2 linked regions of the Halorhodospira halophila genome follow. The protein of the gene in region 1 interacts with the protein of each later gene in a pairwise test. Links are inferred from orthologs where the notes say so. Each region holds a gene or a part of one and is shown on either strand. Other genes may lie near its edges. The genes, in order: hflK and ftsH.

What was found.
Region 2: the proteins of hflK (region 1) and ftsH interact in binary tests that used the Escherichia coli proteins (3 or more experiments, as listed by UniProt). The link is inferred for Halorhodospira halophila from one-to-one orthologs.

Annotation. Positions count from the first base shown.
Region 1 is NZ_NHSN01000011.1:34,201-39,625, reverse strand. What follows is about bases 1,534-4,370. They hold hflK (FtsH protease activity modulator HflK), read left to right. Parts: upstream 1,534-2,276; coding sequence 2,277-3,464; downstream 3,465-4,370. Other genes in these bases: hflC (protease modulator HflC), read left to right, coding at 3,464-4,370; hflX (ribosome rescue GTPase HflX), read left to right, coding at 1,534-2,186. Also shown: tRNA (adenosine(37)-N6)-dimethylallyltransferase MiaA, read left to right, coding at 1-522; RNA chaperone Hfq, read left to right, coding at 605-877; more of hflX, read left to right, coding at 906-1,533; more of hflC, read left to right, coding at 4,371-4,372; CCR79_RS03750 (DUF2065 domain-containing protein), read left to right, coding at 4,397-4,582; CCR79_RS03745 (ATP phosphoribosyltransferase regulatory subunit), read left to right, coding at 4,582-5,425.
Region 2 is NZ_NHSN01000025.1:41,999-51,790, reverse strand. Bases 3,634-6,528 are described here. They hold ftsH (ATP-dependent zinc metalloprotease FtsH), read left to right. Parts: upstream 3,634-4,049; coding sequence 4,050-6,008; downstream 6,009-6,528. Other genes in these bases: folP (dihydropteroate synthase), read left to right, coding at 6,008-6,528; CCR79_RS09545 (RlmE family RNA methyltransferase), read left to right, coding at 3,634-4,003. Outside these bases: carB (carbamoyl-phosphate synthase large subunit), read left to right, coding at 1-1,795; transcription elongation factor GreA, read left to right, coding at 1,792-2,268; CCR79_RS09560 (DUF4149 domain-containing protein), read left to right, coding at 2,311-2,784; ribosome assembly RNA-binding protein YhbY, read right to left, coding at 2,804-3,094; CCR79_RS09550 (hypothetical protein), read left to right, coding at 3,106-3,378; more of CCR79_RS09545, read left to right, coding at 3,365-3,633; more of folP, read left to right, coding at 6,529-6,856; glmM (phosphoglucosamine mutase), read left to right, coding at 6,884-8,251; tpiA (triose-phosphate isomerase), read left to right, coding at 8,320-9,069; preprotein translocase subunit SecG, read left to right, coding at 9,079-9,495. UniProt on the Escherichia coli protein: Acts as a processive, ATP-dependent zinc metallopeptidase for both cytoplasmic and membrane proteins. Plays a role in the quality control of integral membrane proteins.

The sequences.
Region 1 (5,425 bases):
CTGCATCGGCGGTTGTGGGCCCTGGATCCGGAGAGTGCCGCACGGCTGCACCCCAACGACAGCCAGCGCATCCAGCGGGCGCTGGAGGTCTACCGGCTCACCGGCCGACCGCTGAGCGAGGTCCAGCGCGAGCCGGGGCTGCCGGGGCTGGACGAGGCGCCGCTGAAGGTCATCCTCGAGCCGCCGGAGCGTGCCTGGCTGCACCGGCGCATCGAGGCCCGTTTCCGGGCCATGCTCGCCGCCGGGCTGGTGGGCGAGGTGGTGGCGCTGCACCGCCGCGGCGATCTGGGCGAGGAACTCCCGGCGATTCGTGCGGTCGGATACAGGCAAGTCTGGCATTACCTGGAAGGCGCCTGCGACCACCCCACGATGATCCGCCGGGGGCTGCGCGCCACGCGTCAGTACGCCAAGCGCCAGATCACCTGGTTGCGCGGGCAGGACGACGGAGTCCGGTTCACGGCGGGCGACGGGCTGGAGGCGCGGGTTCACAGCTATGTCACCGGGGCCCTCGGGGGCGTGTGATACACTTTTCCCATGAGCAAGTGGCGCCCCTGCGGCGGGGTTCGCGGGTCATAACAACAACAATCATTGGGGGCGAATCGTCATGGCGAAGGGGCAGTCATTGCAGGAACCCTTTCTGAATACCCTGCGCAAGGAAAAGGTTCCGGTCTCGATCTACCTGGTCAATGGGATCAAGCTGCAGGGGCAGATCGAGTCCTTCGATCAGTTCGTGGTGCTGTTGCGCAACAACGTCAACCAGATGGTGTACAAGCACGCCATCTCGACCATCGTCCCGGCACGGCGCGTGCGCCTGCCGCAGCAGGGCGAAGAGGCATCCGCCGAGGCGGTCGTCGGCGAGGAGGCAAGCGATAACTAATCAGCGCAAGGGTAGCGGTCCGGCGGATCTGTTCGCCCGGCCTTCTGGGGGCGAACGGGCCGTGGTGCTGCACGTCCGGCTTCCAGGGGACGCCCTGGACGCCGCGGAGGAGTTCGAGGCGCTGGGTGACTCCGCCGGCGCCGAGGTGGTGGGCCGCTTTCGCCACCGACGCGACACCCCGGATCCGCGGACCTTCATCGGCCGCGGCAAGGTCGCCGAGCTGGCCGAGCGGGTGCGCGAACTGGACGCCGGGCTGGTGCTGGTTGACCAGCCGCTGTCGGCGGCTCAGGAGCGCAACCTGGAGACCGACCTGGGCTGCCGTGTGCTCGATCGCACCGGGCTGATCCTGGATATCTTCGCGCAGCGGGCGCGAACCTTCGAGGGCCGGCTCCAGGTGGAGCTGGCGCAGCTCAAGCACGTCGCCAGTCGCCTGGTCCGCGGCTGGTCCCACCTGGAGCGGCAGAAAGGCGGGATCGGCCTGCGTGGCCCGGGCGAGAAGCAGCTGGAGATGGACCGCCGGTTCATCGGCGGGCGCATCCAGCAGATCGAACGGCGCCTGGCCAAGGTGCGCCGAACCCGTGAGCAGGGCCGCAAGGCCCGGCGCAAGCGCGAGCTGCCCGTGGTCTCGCTGGTCGGCTATACCAACGCCGGCAAGTCCACCCTGTTCAATCACGTTACCGGCTCACAGCGCCTGGCCGAGGATCGGCTGTTCGCGACACTCGATCCCTCGTGGCGCCGCGTGGAGCTGGCCCGTGGCTCGGCGGCGGTGGTTTCGGATACGGTGGGCTTTATCAGCCGGCTGCCCCACGATCTGGTGGCGGCCTTCCGCTCGACCCTCGAGGAGGTCACCGACGCGGATCTGCTTCTTCACGTCATCGACGCCGGGGCCGAGGAGCGCGAGCACCAGATCGAGCAAGTGGAGGCGGTCCTCGCGGAACTCGGTGCCGATGCGGTGCCCACGCTGCGTGTCTACAACAAGGTGGATACCTGCGCCCTGGCGCCGGGCCGGATCGAGGACGACGAAGGCCTGGTGACCGGCGTACGGATCTCGGCGGCCACCGGTGAGGGGGTGGAAGCCCTGCTCGAGGCGGTGGCCGAGCGGCTCGGCCCGGAGCGCACCCGGCGCCGTGTCCATCTGCGGCCGGATCAGGGGCGCCTGCGTGCCCAGCTGTTCCGGCTCGGCTGTGTCATCGAGGAGCACTGCGCCGACGACGGCCAGCTCGCTCTGGAGGTGGAGCTCCCCGTGCATGAGCTGGAAAGGCTCCATGTCCGTGAGGGGCTGCCGCGCGGAGAGGTTGTCCCTACCTGACTTCGGTTGCGGTTGGCGGGGCAGCTCCCTAGAATCTGACCGTTCGACCGACCTGACGGCGGATCGTCTTAGTCACATACGGAGTCCCGAATGGCGTGGAATGAGCCCGGCGGCGGCAGCCGCGACCCCTGGGGCAGCGGCCCCAAAGGCGGCGGCAGTGGGGGGCCGCCCGATCTGGATGAGGTCTTCCGCAAGTTGCGTGAGCAGTTGCAGGGCCTGTTCGGCGGGCGCATGCCCAGCGGGCCCTCCCGCGGGCCCGGCGCAACCGGCATCGGCTTGCTGGCGCTCGGCGCCTTCGTGGTCTGGATGCTATCCGGCATCTATATCGTCGACCAGGGCTGGCGCGGGGTGGAGCTGACCTTCGGTCGCCACTCCGATACGACGGAGCCCGGGCCGCACTGGCACTGGCCGCGCCCCATCGGCCAGATCGAGCGGGTCAATGTCGACCAGCGGCGCATCGCCGAGGTCGGCTACGAGTCGATGCAGAATCGGGCCCGTCCCGTGCCGGCCGAGGCGCTGATGATCACCCGCGACGAGAACATCGTCGATGTGCGGATCGCGGCGCAGTACGAGGTCAATGATCCTTTCCTCTACCTGTTCAACTTCCGCTTGCCGGAGCAGACCCTCAAGCAGGTCACCGAGAGTGCCGTGCGCGAGATCATCGGCAAGCGTGAACTGCAGTATGTGCTCACCGAAGGCCGCACCGAGGTGGCGCAGGAGACCGGGCGGTTGCTCCAGGAGGTGATGGACGAGTACCGCACCGGGCTGCAAGTGGTGCAGGTGGCGGTCCAGGATATCCAGCCCCCCGAGCCGGTGCAGCCGGCCTTCGAGGACGCCATCCGCGCCCGGGAGGACGAGCAGCGCACCATCAACCGGGCCCAGGCCTACGCCAATGAGCTGATCCCGCGGGCCCAGGGCCAGGCGGCGCGCATTCTCGAGGAAGCAGACGGTTACCGCGAGCAGGTTATCGCCCAGGCCGAGGGTGACGCGGCCCGCTTCGAGGCGCTGGTGGCCGAGTACCGCAACGCACCGTCGCTGATGCGTCAGCGGATCTACCTCGAGACCATGGAGGAGATCCTCGGGCGCGTGCCCAAGGTGATGCTCGACTCCGAGTCCAGCCAGTCGCTGATGTACCTGCCGCTGGACAAGCTCATGGATCGCCGGAGTGGCACGACGGCGTTTGCCGGCGAATCCAATATCGATGTACCGCAGGAACGGGACGCCATCTCGCCGACGCAGCGAGCACGAGAGGCGCTCCGTGATAGGGGGACGCGCTGATGCGAATCCTGAAGAACGTCGTGTTGCCCCTGCTGGTGGTGGCCGCGATCCTCGGCTACTTCTCGGTGTTCACCGTCTCCGAGAAGGAGGTCGCGCTCAAGTTCCGGCTTGGTGAGATCATCAAGTCGGACTTTGATCCGGGGCTCCACTTCAAGACCCCGTTCGTGAACAACGTCCGCAAGTTCGACGCCCGGGTGCAGAACCTGGACGAGGAGCCGGAACGGTTCCTGACGGTGGAGCAGAAGAACCTGATCGTCGACTCCTTCGTGAAGTGGCGCGTGGATGATGCCGAGCGTTACTACACCACCGTCCGTGGTGAGCCGGAGCGGGCCAACCAACGCCTGCGCGAGATCATCCGCGATGCCCTGCGTGCCGAGTTCGGTAAGCGCACGGTGCAGGACATCATCTCCGGCGAGCGCGTGCAGATCATGGACATCCTGCGCGTGACCACCGCCGAGGCGGCGCAGAGCCTGGGGCTGGAGGTGCTCGATGTGCGCCTCAAGCGCATCGATCTGCCCGAGGACGTTACCGACTCGATCTTCGACCGCATGGTGGCGGATCGTGAGCGGGTCGCCCGCGAGATCCGCGCCCGCGGTGAGGAGGCCGGCGAGCGCATCCGCGCCGACGCCGACCGTCAGCGGACGGTGCTCCTCGCCGAGGCCTACCGGGACGGTGAGTCCCTGCGTGGTGAGGGTGATGCCACCGCGGCGGAGATCTACGCCAGCGCCTACAGCCAGGAGCCGGATTTCTTCGCCTTCCAGCGCAGCCTCAGGGCCTATCGCGAGTCCTTCCAGGGTGAGGACGATCTGTTCGTCCTGTCGCCGGACTCGCAGTTCTTCCGCTTCTTCGACGGCGGCGAGCAGCTGCCGGGGATGAACGGCGAGCTCGGGTCCCCCGATCAGGACTGACCGAGAGGGGGGATCGCCGTGGAGATGGGTGACCTGCTCACCGCGATCGCCCTCCTGCTGGTGATCGAGGGCATCCTCCCTGCAGCGAATCCCGGCGCCCTGCGCCGGGTGTTCCTGCAGGCCGCCGAGATGGATGATCGAAGCCTGCGGACCGTCGGCCTCCTGTCCATGGGGGTGGGCGTTCTGCTGCTCTACTGGGTGCGAGGTTAATGGATCGCAAGGCACGGTGGATGCTGCCGGACGGCGTCGACGAGCTGTTGCCGCCGGAGGCCGCACAGGCCGAGGCGTTGCGCCGTCGGCTGTTGGATCTCTTCGATTCCTGGGGGTATGAGCTGATCATGCCCCCTTTCATTGAGTACCTGGAGGCACTGCTCACCGGCACCGGCCGGGATCTGGACGTGCAGACCTTCAAGGTCACCGATCAACTCTCCGGGCGGACGCTGGGCGTGCGCCCCGACATCACCCCGCAGGCGGCCCGGATCGACGCCCATCAGCTGCGCCGCGAGGGCATCACCCGGCTGTGCTACATCGGCAGCACCCTGCAGGCGCGGGCCGAAGGGCCCGCCGGCAGCCGCAATGCCGTGCAGCTTGGCGCAGAGCTCTACGGCCACGCCGGGGTGGAGAGCGATCTGGAGGTGATCTCGCTGATGCTCGCCACGCTGCGCGCCGCCGGGGTGGAGCAGCTGCATCTGGATGTGGGGCACGTGGGTATCTTCGAGGCCCTGCTTGAGGACCTCGGCCTCGGCCCGGCCGCCGAGGAGGCCCTGCTTGATGCCCTGCAGCGCAAGGCCGGCGACGAGATCGCCGTCGTGCTCGCCGAGGCCGGCGTGGAGACGGCGCAGGCCGAGCGTCTTTCGGCGCTGGTCGGGCTGCACGGCGGCGTGGAGGTCCTAGAGCGGGCGCAGACGGTGCTCGGCTGGGCCGGTCCGGCTGTGGCCGAGGCGCTGGAGCAGCTGCGTGTGGTGGCCGACAGCCTGGCGCGGCGCGAGCCGGAGTTGCCGCTGCACCTGGATCTGGGCGAGCTGCGCGGCTACCGCTACCACACCGGGCTGG
Region 2 (9,792 bases), on another replicon or contig:
CGCCGCCTCGACCCTGGACGACTGTGATGCCGGGGCGCTGCTGCGCCTCAAGCGGCGCGGTTTCTCCGATGCCCGTCTGGCGGCCCTGTGGGGCGTCAAGGAGTCCCAGGTGCGCCAGCGCCGCCGCGATCTGGGCGTGCGGCCGGTGTTCAAGCGGGTGGACTCCTGCGCCGCCGAGTTCCCCACCGCCACCGCCTACCTCTACTCCACCTACGAGGAGGAGTGCGAGGCAGAGCCGAGCGGACGCAAGAAGATCATGGTTCTCGGCGGCGGGCCGAACCGTATCGGGCAGGGGATCGAGTTCGACTATTGCTGCGTCCACGCCTCGCTGGCCCTTCGCGATGACGGCTACGAGACCATCATGGTCAACTGCAACCCCGAGACCGTCTCCACCGACTACGACACCTCGGATCGGCTTTACTTCGAGCCGTTGACCCTGGAGGACGTGCTGGAGGTGGTCGAGACGGAGCAGCCGGACGGGGTGATCGTCCAGTACGGCGGGCAGACGCCGCTGAAGCTCGCCCGCGAACTCGAGGCCGCCGGGACGCCGATCATCGGTACGACCCCGGACTCCATCGATCTGGCCGAGGACCGGGAGCGCTTCCAGGACATGATCGGCCGCATCGATCTGATGCAGCCGCCGAACCGCACCGCCCGCACGGAGACCGAGGCCCTGCAGCTGGCTGCCGAGATCGGTTATCCGCTGGTGGTGCGCCCCTCGTACGTCCTTGGTGGTCGGGCGATGGAGATCGTCTACGAGGAGAGCGAGCTGCGCCAGTACATGAACGAGGCCGTGCGGGTTTCGCACAACTCGCCGGTGCTGCTTGACCGCTTCCTCGACGATGCCGTGGAGGTCGACGTGGACGCCGTCAGCGACGGCGATCAGGTGGTGATTGGCGGCATCATGCAGCATATCGAGCAGGCCGGCGTCCACTCCGGCGACTCCGCCTGCTCTATCCCGCCCTACACGCTGGGGCAGGATGTGCAGGATCGGATCCGCGAGCAGGTGCGCCTGCTCTCCCGGGAGCTCGGGGTGGTCGGGCTGATGAACGTGCAGTTCGCCATCCAGGGGCAGCGCATCTTCCTACTGGAGGTCAACCCGCGCGCCTCGCGGACCGTGCCCTACGTCGCCAAGGCGTGTGGCGTGCCGCTGGCCAAGGTGGCCGCCCGCTGCATGGCCGGCCGCACCCTGGCGGAGCAGGGGGTGGTGAACGAGGTCATCCCTAACTACTATTCCGTAAAAGAGGCGGTCTTCCCGTTCCTCAAGTTCCCCGGTGTTGATCCCATCCTCGGTCCGGAGATGAAGTCTACCGGCGAAGTGATGGGTATTGGCGCCTGTTTCGGGGAGGCCTACGCGAAGGCTCAGCTGGCTGCGGGGGTGACCCTGCCGCGGGGCGGCTGTGCCTTTGTCAGTGTGCGTGAGGTGGACAAGGAGGCAGCGGTCGAGGTGGCGCGGGACCTGGTTCGGCGCGGCTTTCGCTTGATCGCCACCCATGGCACCGCGGCCGCCCTCGAGGAGGCGGGCCTGGAGGTGCGCCGGATCAACAAGGTCATCGAGGGTCGGCCGCATGTCGTGGACGCCATCAAGAACGACGAGATCGATCTGATCGTGAATACCACCGAGGGGCGGCAGGCCATTGCCGACTCCTACTCGATCCGCCGCGAGGCGCTGCAGCGCAAGGTCTGCTACACGACGACCATCGCGGGTGCCCGGGCCACGTGCCTGGCACTGGATCACATGAAGGACTGGGAGGCCCGCCCCCTTCACGCCCTGCACAGGGAGATGACGGGATGAGCAAGATACCGTTGACGGTTCGTGGCGCAGAGAAGCTGCGTGAGGAGCTTCAGCGGCTCAAGCACGAGGATCGCCCGCGGGTCATCCAGGCGATTGCCGAGGCGAGGGAACACGGCGACCTAAAAGAGAACGCCGAGTATCACGCCGCGCGCGAGCAGCAGAGTTTTATTGAGGGCCGTATCCAGGAGATCGAGGGCAAACTGTCCAACGCCCAGATCATTGACCCGGCGACGGTGCAGGCGGCCCCGAAGATCGTCTTCGGGGCGACCGTGGCGCTCGAGGACACCGACACCGAGGAGACGGTCAGCTATCAGATCGTTGGCGAGGACGAGGCGGACATCAAGCAGCACCTCATCTCGGTCAACTCGCCCATCGCCCGCGCGCTGATCGGCAAGGAGGAGGGTGACGAGGCCGTGGTGCAGGCCCCGGGCGGTGAGCGGACCTATGAGATCGTCGAGGTCCGCTATGAGTAGGTGCGGGCAGCTTGCCCGCAGCGGCCCGGCGGTGGAGGTGCGGTGCTGATCCGCGCGGCCGAGCGGGTGGCGCTGACGATGCTGGCCGGCGCGCTGTGGAGCGTCGGCTACATCGTCTCGCCATTGCTGTTTCGCACGCTGGAGGACACCGCCCAGGCGGCGGCGTTGGTCGGCGAGATCACCGGCCTGGTGGCTTGGATCGCCCTGGTGTGTGCCGCGCTGCTGATACCGACACAGTTGCGCCACCGGATCCGTCCGCTGGCGGCCCACTGGCGGCTGTGGCTGCTGGTGCTGTTGGCGGTCGTGCTGGCGGTGGGAGAGTTCTGGGTGCGGCCACCGATGGCGGTTTTAACTGAGCAGGCCGGTGAAGTCGGGTACCTCTCGGCCCTGCGTGCCGCCGAAAGCCTCTACTTCGTGGCCAGTGCCATTGCGCTGGTCCTGGTACTCGGCGGGATCGAACCGCGGCTGGCGGCAGGTGACGGTGATGCCGTCGACACCGCGGAACAGGGACGCTGAGCGTCTGCCGCGCGGGAGCTCAGATCAGGACTTGGCTCTTCTCCGGGTTCTCTCGATAGAGCAGGACGATCCGCCCGATGGTCTGGACCACGATCGCCCCGGTCTGTTCGGCAATCTCCTCGGTCATGGCCTGGCGCTCCTCCTTGCTGGCGCCGGCGAGCTTCACCTTGATCAGCTCGTGGTCGTCCAGGGCACGCTCAATCTCCTCCAGGACCCCCTCGCTGAGGCCGGCGGCCCCGGTCAGGACGACGGGCTTGAGGGCGTGGCCGAGCCGGCGGAGTTGCTTGAGTTGATCCGGATCTAGATGCATGGAGGTGTTTGGTGCCTGGTGACGATAAAGCAAGAAGGCTATCACGCCGTGGCGTGGTCCGGGCAAGCGGCGGGCCGCTGCGCGAGGTCAAGATCGAGCTGGGTGTGGTGGTGCTGGTGATCATCTCGGCGTACTTCCTGACGCTGGGTCTCGATCTCGCCGCCTGGCAGGAGGCGCTCGGCGTGCTGGTGGTCGCCAGCCTGGGTGCCGGCTGGGTCGTGCTGCGCGCACGTGCCGTGGCGCGCCGCCGCGTGGCGGAAGGGGGCGGGCATGGCGGCCTGTAGGCGGCGGCGCAGCGGCTGCAACTCCCGGGCCCGGCGGAGCCGGCACGAAAGCGATCCGTTCGTCCGCCGTGCCCGTGCTGAGGGGTGGCGCTCGCGGGCAGCACTTAAGCTCGAGGCGATCGACCAGCGCGACGGGCTCCTGCGCCCCGGTCAGGTGGTTGTTGACCTGGGCGCCGCACCCGGTGGGTGGTCGCAGCTGGCGGCGCCGAAGGTGGGCGCGTCGGGGTTGGTCGTCGCCATCGACCTGCTGGAGATGGAACCCCTGCCCGGGGTTACGTTCGTCCACGCCGACTTTTCCACCGACGACGGGCTGCGCGCCGTGGAGACCGCGCTGGGCGGGCGCCCGGTGGATGTGGTGCTCTCCGACATGGCGCCGAATCTGACCGGGCACAGCGCGGTGGATCAGCCGGCGGCGATGGGGCTGGCGGAACTCGCCGCCGACTTTGCCGGTCAATTCTTGCATAAGGATGGTGACTTCCTCGTCAAGGTCTTCCACGGCGAGGGGTTCGACACGTTCCGCGGCGAGCTGACACGGCGCTTCTCCCGCGTCCTCTCTCGCAAACCGGACGCCTCCAGGTCGGGCAGTCGGGAGGTCTACCTTCTGGCTCGCGGTCCGACGGTATAGTAAGGTGCCTATCAGGTGCCGCATTCAGGCAGATTGAGGTGACGCCGTGAGCGACATGGCCAAGAATCTGATCCTTTGGGTCATCATCGCCGTCGTGCTGATGTCCGTATTCAGCAACTTCCAGGAGCAGTCGGCGGATGTGACCGAGAAGGTCCCCTACTCCGAGTTCCTCAACGAGGTCGAGCGCGGCAATATCCGCGAGGTGCTGATCCGGGGCGAGGAGATCACCATCCAGCACGCCGACGGCAACGAGTACCTGACCTTCAACCCCGAGGTGGACAACCGGGCGCTGATCGGCGAACTGCTCGAGCACGGCGTCACCATCGATGCGGAGCGGGCTGAGGAAGACAGCATGCTCCTGCAGATCCTCATCTCGTGGACGCCCTTCCTGCTGCTGATCGCCGTGTGGATCTACTTCATGCGCCAGATGCAGGGAGGCGGTGGCGGCCGCGGGGCGATGTCCTTCGGCAAGAGCAAGGCCAAGATGATGACCGAGGAGCAGAGCAAGCACAGCTTCTCGGACGTGGCCGGCTGCGACGAGGCCAAGGAGGACGTCAAGGAGCTTGTGGACTTCCTGCGCGACCCAAGCAAGTTCCAGAAGCTCGGCGGGACCATCCCGCGCGGCGTGCTCATGGTCGGGCCGCCGGGAACCGGCAAGACCCTGCTCGCCAAGGCCATCGCCGGCGAGGCGCGGGTGCCGTTCTTCTCCATCTCCGGGTCGGACTTCGTCGAGATGTTCGTCGGCGTCGGCGCCTCCCGGGTGCGGGACATGTTCCAGCAGGCCAAGAAGCAGGCGCCGTGCATCATCTTCATCGATGAGCTGGACGCCGTCGGCCGTCAACGCGGCGCCGGGCTCGGTGGTGGTCACGACGAGCGCGAGCAGACGCTAAATCAGATGCTCGTCGAGATGGACGGTTTCGAGGGCAGCGAGGGCATCATCGTCATCGCCGCCACCAACCGGCCGGACGTGCTCGACCCGGCACTGCTGCGCCCCGGCCGCTTCGACCGCCAGGTGGTGGTGCCGCTGCCGGATGTGCGCGGACGCGAGCAGATCCTGAACGTGCACATGCGCAAGGTGCCCATGGCCGACGACGTCCGGCCCGAGATCATCGCCCGCGGAACGCCGGGCTTCTCCGGGGCCGATCTGCAGAACTTGGTCAACGAGGCGGCGCTGTTCGCAGCGCGGGCCAACAAGGAGGCCGTCGATCAGACGGACTTCGAGCAGGCCAAGGACAAGATCATGATGGGCTCCGAGCGCAAGTCCATGGTGATGAAGGAAGACGAGAAGAAGCTCACGGCCTACCACGAGGCTGGGCACGCCATCGTCGGCCTGCGCACCCCGGAGCATGATCCGGTCCATAAGGTGACGATCATCCCACGCGGTCGTGCGTTGGGCGTGACCATGTTCCTCCCGGAAGAGGATCGGTACAGCTACACCAAGCAGCGCCTGGACAGCATGATTGCCAGCCTCTTTGGCGGCCGGATCGCCGAGGAGCTGATCTTTGGCAACGACCGGGTCACCACCGGTGCCCAGAACGACATCCAGCGGGCCACCGAGATTGCCCGCAACATGGTCACCAAGTGGGGGCTCTCGGCGCGGCTTGGCCCGCTTGCCTACGGCGAAGAGGAGGGCGAAGTCTTCCTCGGCCGCTCGATGGCGCAGCAGAAGGAGGTCTCGGACGAGACGCAGCACGCCATCGACGAGGAGGTCCGGGCGGTGATCGACAGCAACTACACCGCCGCGGAGAAGATCCTCCAGGAGAACCTGGAAAAGCTCCATATCATGGCCGATGCCCTGATGAAGTACGAGACCATCGACCGCGACCAGATCGATGACATCATGCAGGGCAAGGAGCCCCGGCCGCCCAAGGGGTGGCAGGATCGCGATCAGGGCGGTGGCTCCACCGACGAGGGCGAGACGGTCGGGGTTGACGACCAGGCCGAAACGGATGGCAAGGACGACGGCCGCGAGGGACCCATCGGCGGACCCGTAGGCGAACACTGATGGTGGCGTTGTCCGACGGGGCGGTTCTCCATTGCGGGGGCCGCCCCCTCTCGTTAGATCGGCCGCGGGTTATGGGCGTGCTCAACGTGACCCCGGACTCCTTTTCGGACGGGGGCCACTTCCTCGACCTGGAGCAGGCGCGCGCCCATGCCCGGCGGATGGTGGCCGAGGGCGCCGACCTGATCGATGTCGGAGGCGAGTCGAGCCGCCCCGGTGCGCCGCCGGTGCCGCTGGAGCAGGAGCTTGAGCGAGTGGTCCCGGTCGTCGAGGCCCTGGCCCGCGAGGTCGATTGCCCGATCTCCGTGGACACCTACAAGCCCGAGGTGGCCCGCGAGGCGGTAGCCGCCGGGGCGGGTTTGATCAACGACATCCGTGCGCTGCAGGAGCCGGGGGCCGCGGAGGCAGCCGCCGGGCTGGGCGTCCCAGTGTGTCTGATGCACATGCAGGGTCAGCCCCGGACCATGCAGGATGCGCCGAGCTACAATGACGTGGTGACCGAGGTGGCCGAATGCTTGGCGGAACGGATGGCCGCCGCCGAGGAGGCCGGGCTGCCACGCGAGCGCATGCTGCTCGATCCGGGGTTCGGTTTCGGTAAGACGCTGGAGCACAACTACCAGCTGCTCCGGCACCTGGATCGGATCGTGGCGCTCGGACCACCGGTGCTCGTCGGCATGTCGCGCAAGTCCATGATCGGCAAACTGCTGGATCGCCCGGTGGAGGAGCGGTTGCCAGGCAGCCTGGCGGCGGCGGCCGTCGCCGTGTACCAGGGGGCACGGATCATTCGTGCCCACGATGTTGGGGCGACCGCCGACGCGGTGCGGGTGGCAGCGACGGCCGCGAGCGCCTAGGCAAGTGCACTGAAAGGGAACACGGACTTGGCCGAGCAGAGAATCTATTTCGGAACCGATGGCATCCGCGGGCGGGTCGGCGAGGCGCCGATCACCCCGGACTTCGTCCTCAGGCTGGGCTGGGCGGCTGGCCGTGTCCTCGTCGGCGAGGGGCAGCGCAAGGTGGTCATCGGCAAGGACACCCGGCTGTCCGGGTACATGTTCGAGTCCGCCCTCGAGGCCGGTTTCGCGGCCGCCGGCGTGCACAGTCTGATGCTCGGGCCCATGCCGACCCCGGCCATTGCCTACCTGACGCGGACCCTCCATGCCCGGGCCGGTGTCGTCATCAGCGCCTCGCACAACCCGCATTACGATAACGGGATCAAGTTCTTCGGCCCGGATGGCTACAAGCTCGACGACGCCACCGAAGAGGCCATCGAGCGACTGCTCCAGGACGGGCCGCCGCAGATGGTCCCCTGCCAGGAGCTGGGCCGCGCGACCCGTATCAACGACGCGGTCGGGCGGTACATCGAGTTCTGCAAGGGCTCTGTGGGTCGGCGCATCGACCTGCGCGGTCTCCGGGTCGTGGTTGACTGCGCCCACGGTGCCACCTACCAGGCGGCACCGGCGGTGCTCCGCGAGCTGGGTGCCGAGGTGGTGCTCATCGGCCACGAGCCGGACGGGCTGAACATCAATGTCGATCACGGCTCCCAGCACCCGGAGCGTCTGTGCCGGCGGGTGGTGGACGAGTCCGCGGATGTCGGTGTGGCGTTCGACGGCGACGGCGACCGGGTGATCATGGCCGACCGGTCCGGCCGCCTGATCGATGGCGATGGTCTGCTCTATATCATCGCTACGGCCCGGGTGGCCCGTGGTCAGGCGTGCGGACCGGTGGTCGGCACCCAAATGACCAACCTCGGCCTGGAGGTGGCGCTGCAGGAGCTGGGGCTTCCCCTGGAGCGGACCCGGGTGGGCGACCGTTATGTCCTCGAGCGGCTGCTGCAGGTCGGCGGTGTGCTGGGCGGTGAGTCCTCCGGTCATATCATCTGCCTGGATCGGACCACCACCGGCGACGGGCTGATCTCGGCGCTGCAGGTGCTCGAGGCCATGGTGACCACCGGCCGGCCGCTGGATGAGCTGGTCGCCGGGATGCAGTACTATCCACAGCGTCTGGTCAATGTGCCGATCGAGCGTGGCGTGGACGTACTCGGGTTGCCGGCGGTCAACGAAGCGGTCAGCGAGGCCGAGCAAGAGCTCGGCGAACGGGGGCGGGTGTTGTTGCGTCCGTCGGGGACAGAGCCGCTGCTGCGGGTGATGGTCGAGGGCGCCGACGGGGCGCAGGTGGATCGCCTGGTCGAGTCGCTGGCGGAGACCGTGGCCAGCGCGGCCCGGGGTGCGGCCACCGACCCGATTTGATTTCAGTCGCTTGTGTAGATAGGCTTCGTCAGCTTCACAGGAATCCATAGACAGGGTTGGGTCTAGGCATGCGGCGCAAGATCATTGCTGGTAACTGGAAGATGAACGGCGACCAGGATCTGGTCCGCCGCGTTGCGGAGCACGCTGCCGACAGCGGTGGCGATGCCGAGCTGGCGGTCTGCCCGCCGTATCCCTTGCTCGCGGCGGCCGCATCGCAGCTGCCATTCGGTGTGGCGCTGGGTGCGCAGGACGTCAGCGAGTACGAGTCGGGCGCCTACACCGGCGAAGTGTCGGCGGGCATGCTGCTCGAGGCGGGGTGCCGTTACGTGATCGTCGGGCACTCGGAGCGTCGGACGCTCTACGGCGAGGACAACGGCCGGGTGGCCGGCAAGTTCGTGGCGGCGCGCAATGCCGGGCTGACCCCGATCCTGTGCGTTGGCGAGACCCTGGCCGAGCGAGATGCCGAGCGCACCGAGACTGTGGTAGGTGAACAGCTCGACGCTGCCATCGACGCCGTGGACGGGGCGGCCTTCCAGGGGGCGGTCATCGCCTATGAGCCGGTCTGGGCCATTGGGACCGGGCGGACCGCAACCCCGGAACAGGCGCAGGCGGTGCACGCTTTCATCCGTCAGCGCGTTGCGGAGCGCGATGGCAATGAGGTGGCCGACCAGCTGCGCATCCTCTACGGGGGCAGCATGAAGGCGGACAATGCCGCCGAGCTCCTGGCCCAGCCGGATATCGACGGCGGTCTGATCGGTGGCGCGTCGCTGGATCCCGACAGCTTCCTTTCGATTTACAACGCAGCCGCGGAGGGCTGAGGTAGACCCATGTTTGAAGCGTTGCTTGCCGTCCATATCGTCATCGCCGTTGCCCTGGTGGTGCTGGTCCTGCTGAACCAGGGGAAGGGCGCTGACATGGGAGCCGCCTTCGGCAGCGGTGCCTCGAGCACCGTCTTCGGCTCGCGCGGCGCAGCGACCTTCATGACCAAGCTGATTGCGACCCTGGGTACGACCTTCTTCCTGACCAGCCTGGGGCTGGCGGTGATCGCCTCGCAGGGGATCGGCGGCGGCGCTTCGGTGATTGGCGACGACGACGTGCTCGAGAGCGAGGAAGAGACGGAAGAGGAGGATCCGGAGGCGCCGGCGGCTCCGGACATGCCGGCGGAGCAGGAGGCCCCCGCGCCTGAGGCGCCGGGTCAGCCGGTGGAGCCGGACGCGCCTGCGGAAGAGGGTGAAGCGGAGTAGCCCCTTTTCCGCGATTGCGGGATTGAATCGCGGGATCAGGGTTGCTATCATGCGTCCCGCGTTGGGGCAGAGTAAACGCCCAACCGCAACTGTCTACGTGCCGAAGTGGTGGAACTGGTAGACACGCCGTCTTGAGGGGGCGGTGGCGAAAGCCGTGCCGGTTCGAGTCCGGCCTTCGGCACCATCTATATCTCTCCTTCCTCAGCGCGCACTCGCGCGATATCCCGCACCCTGATCGTCCCTGTCTGGTCACGCCGGTTGGCGGGATTGATTTCCCGCAACCGTCACGATCGTTTG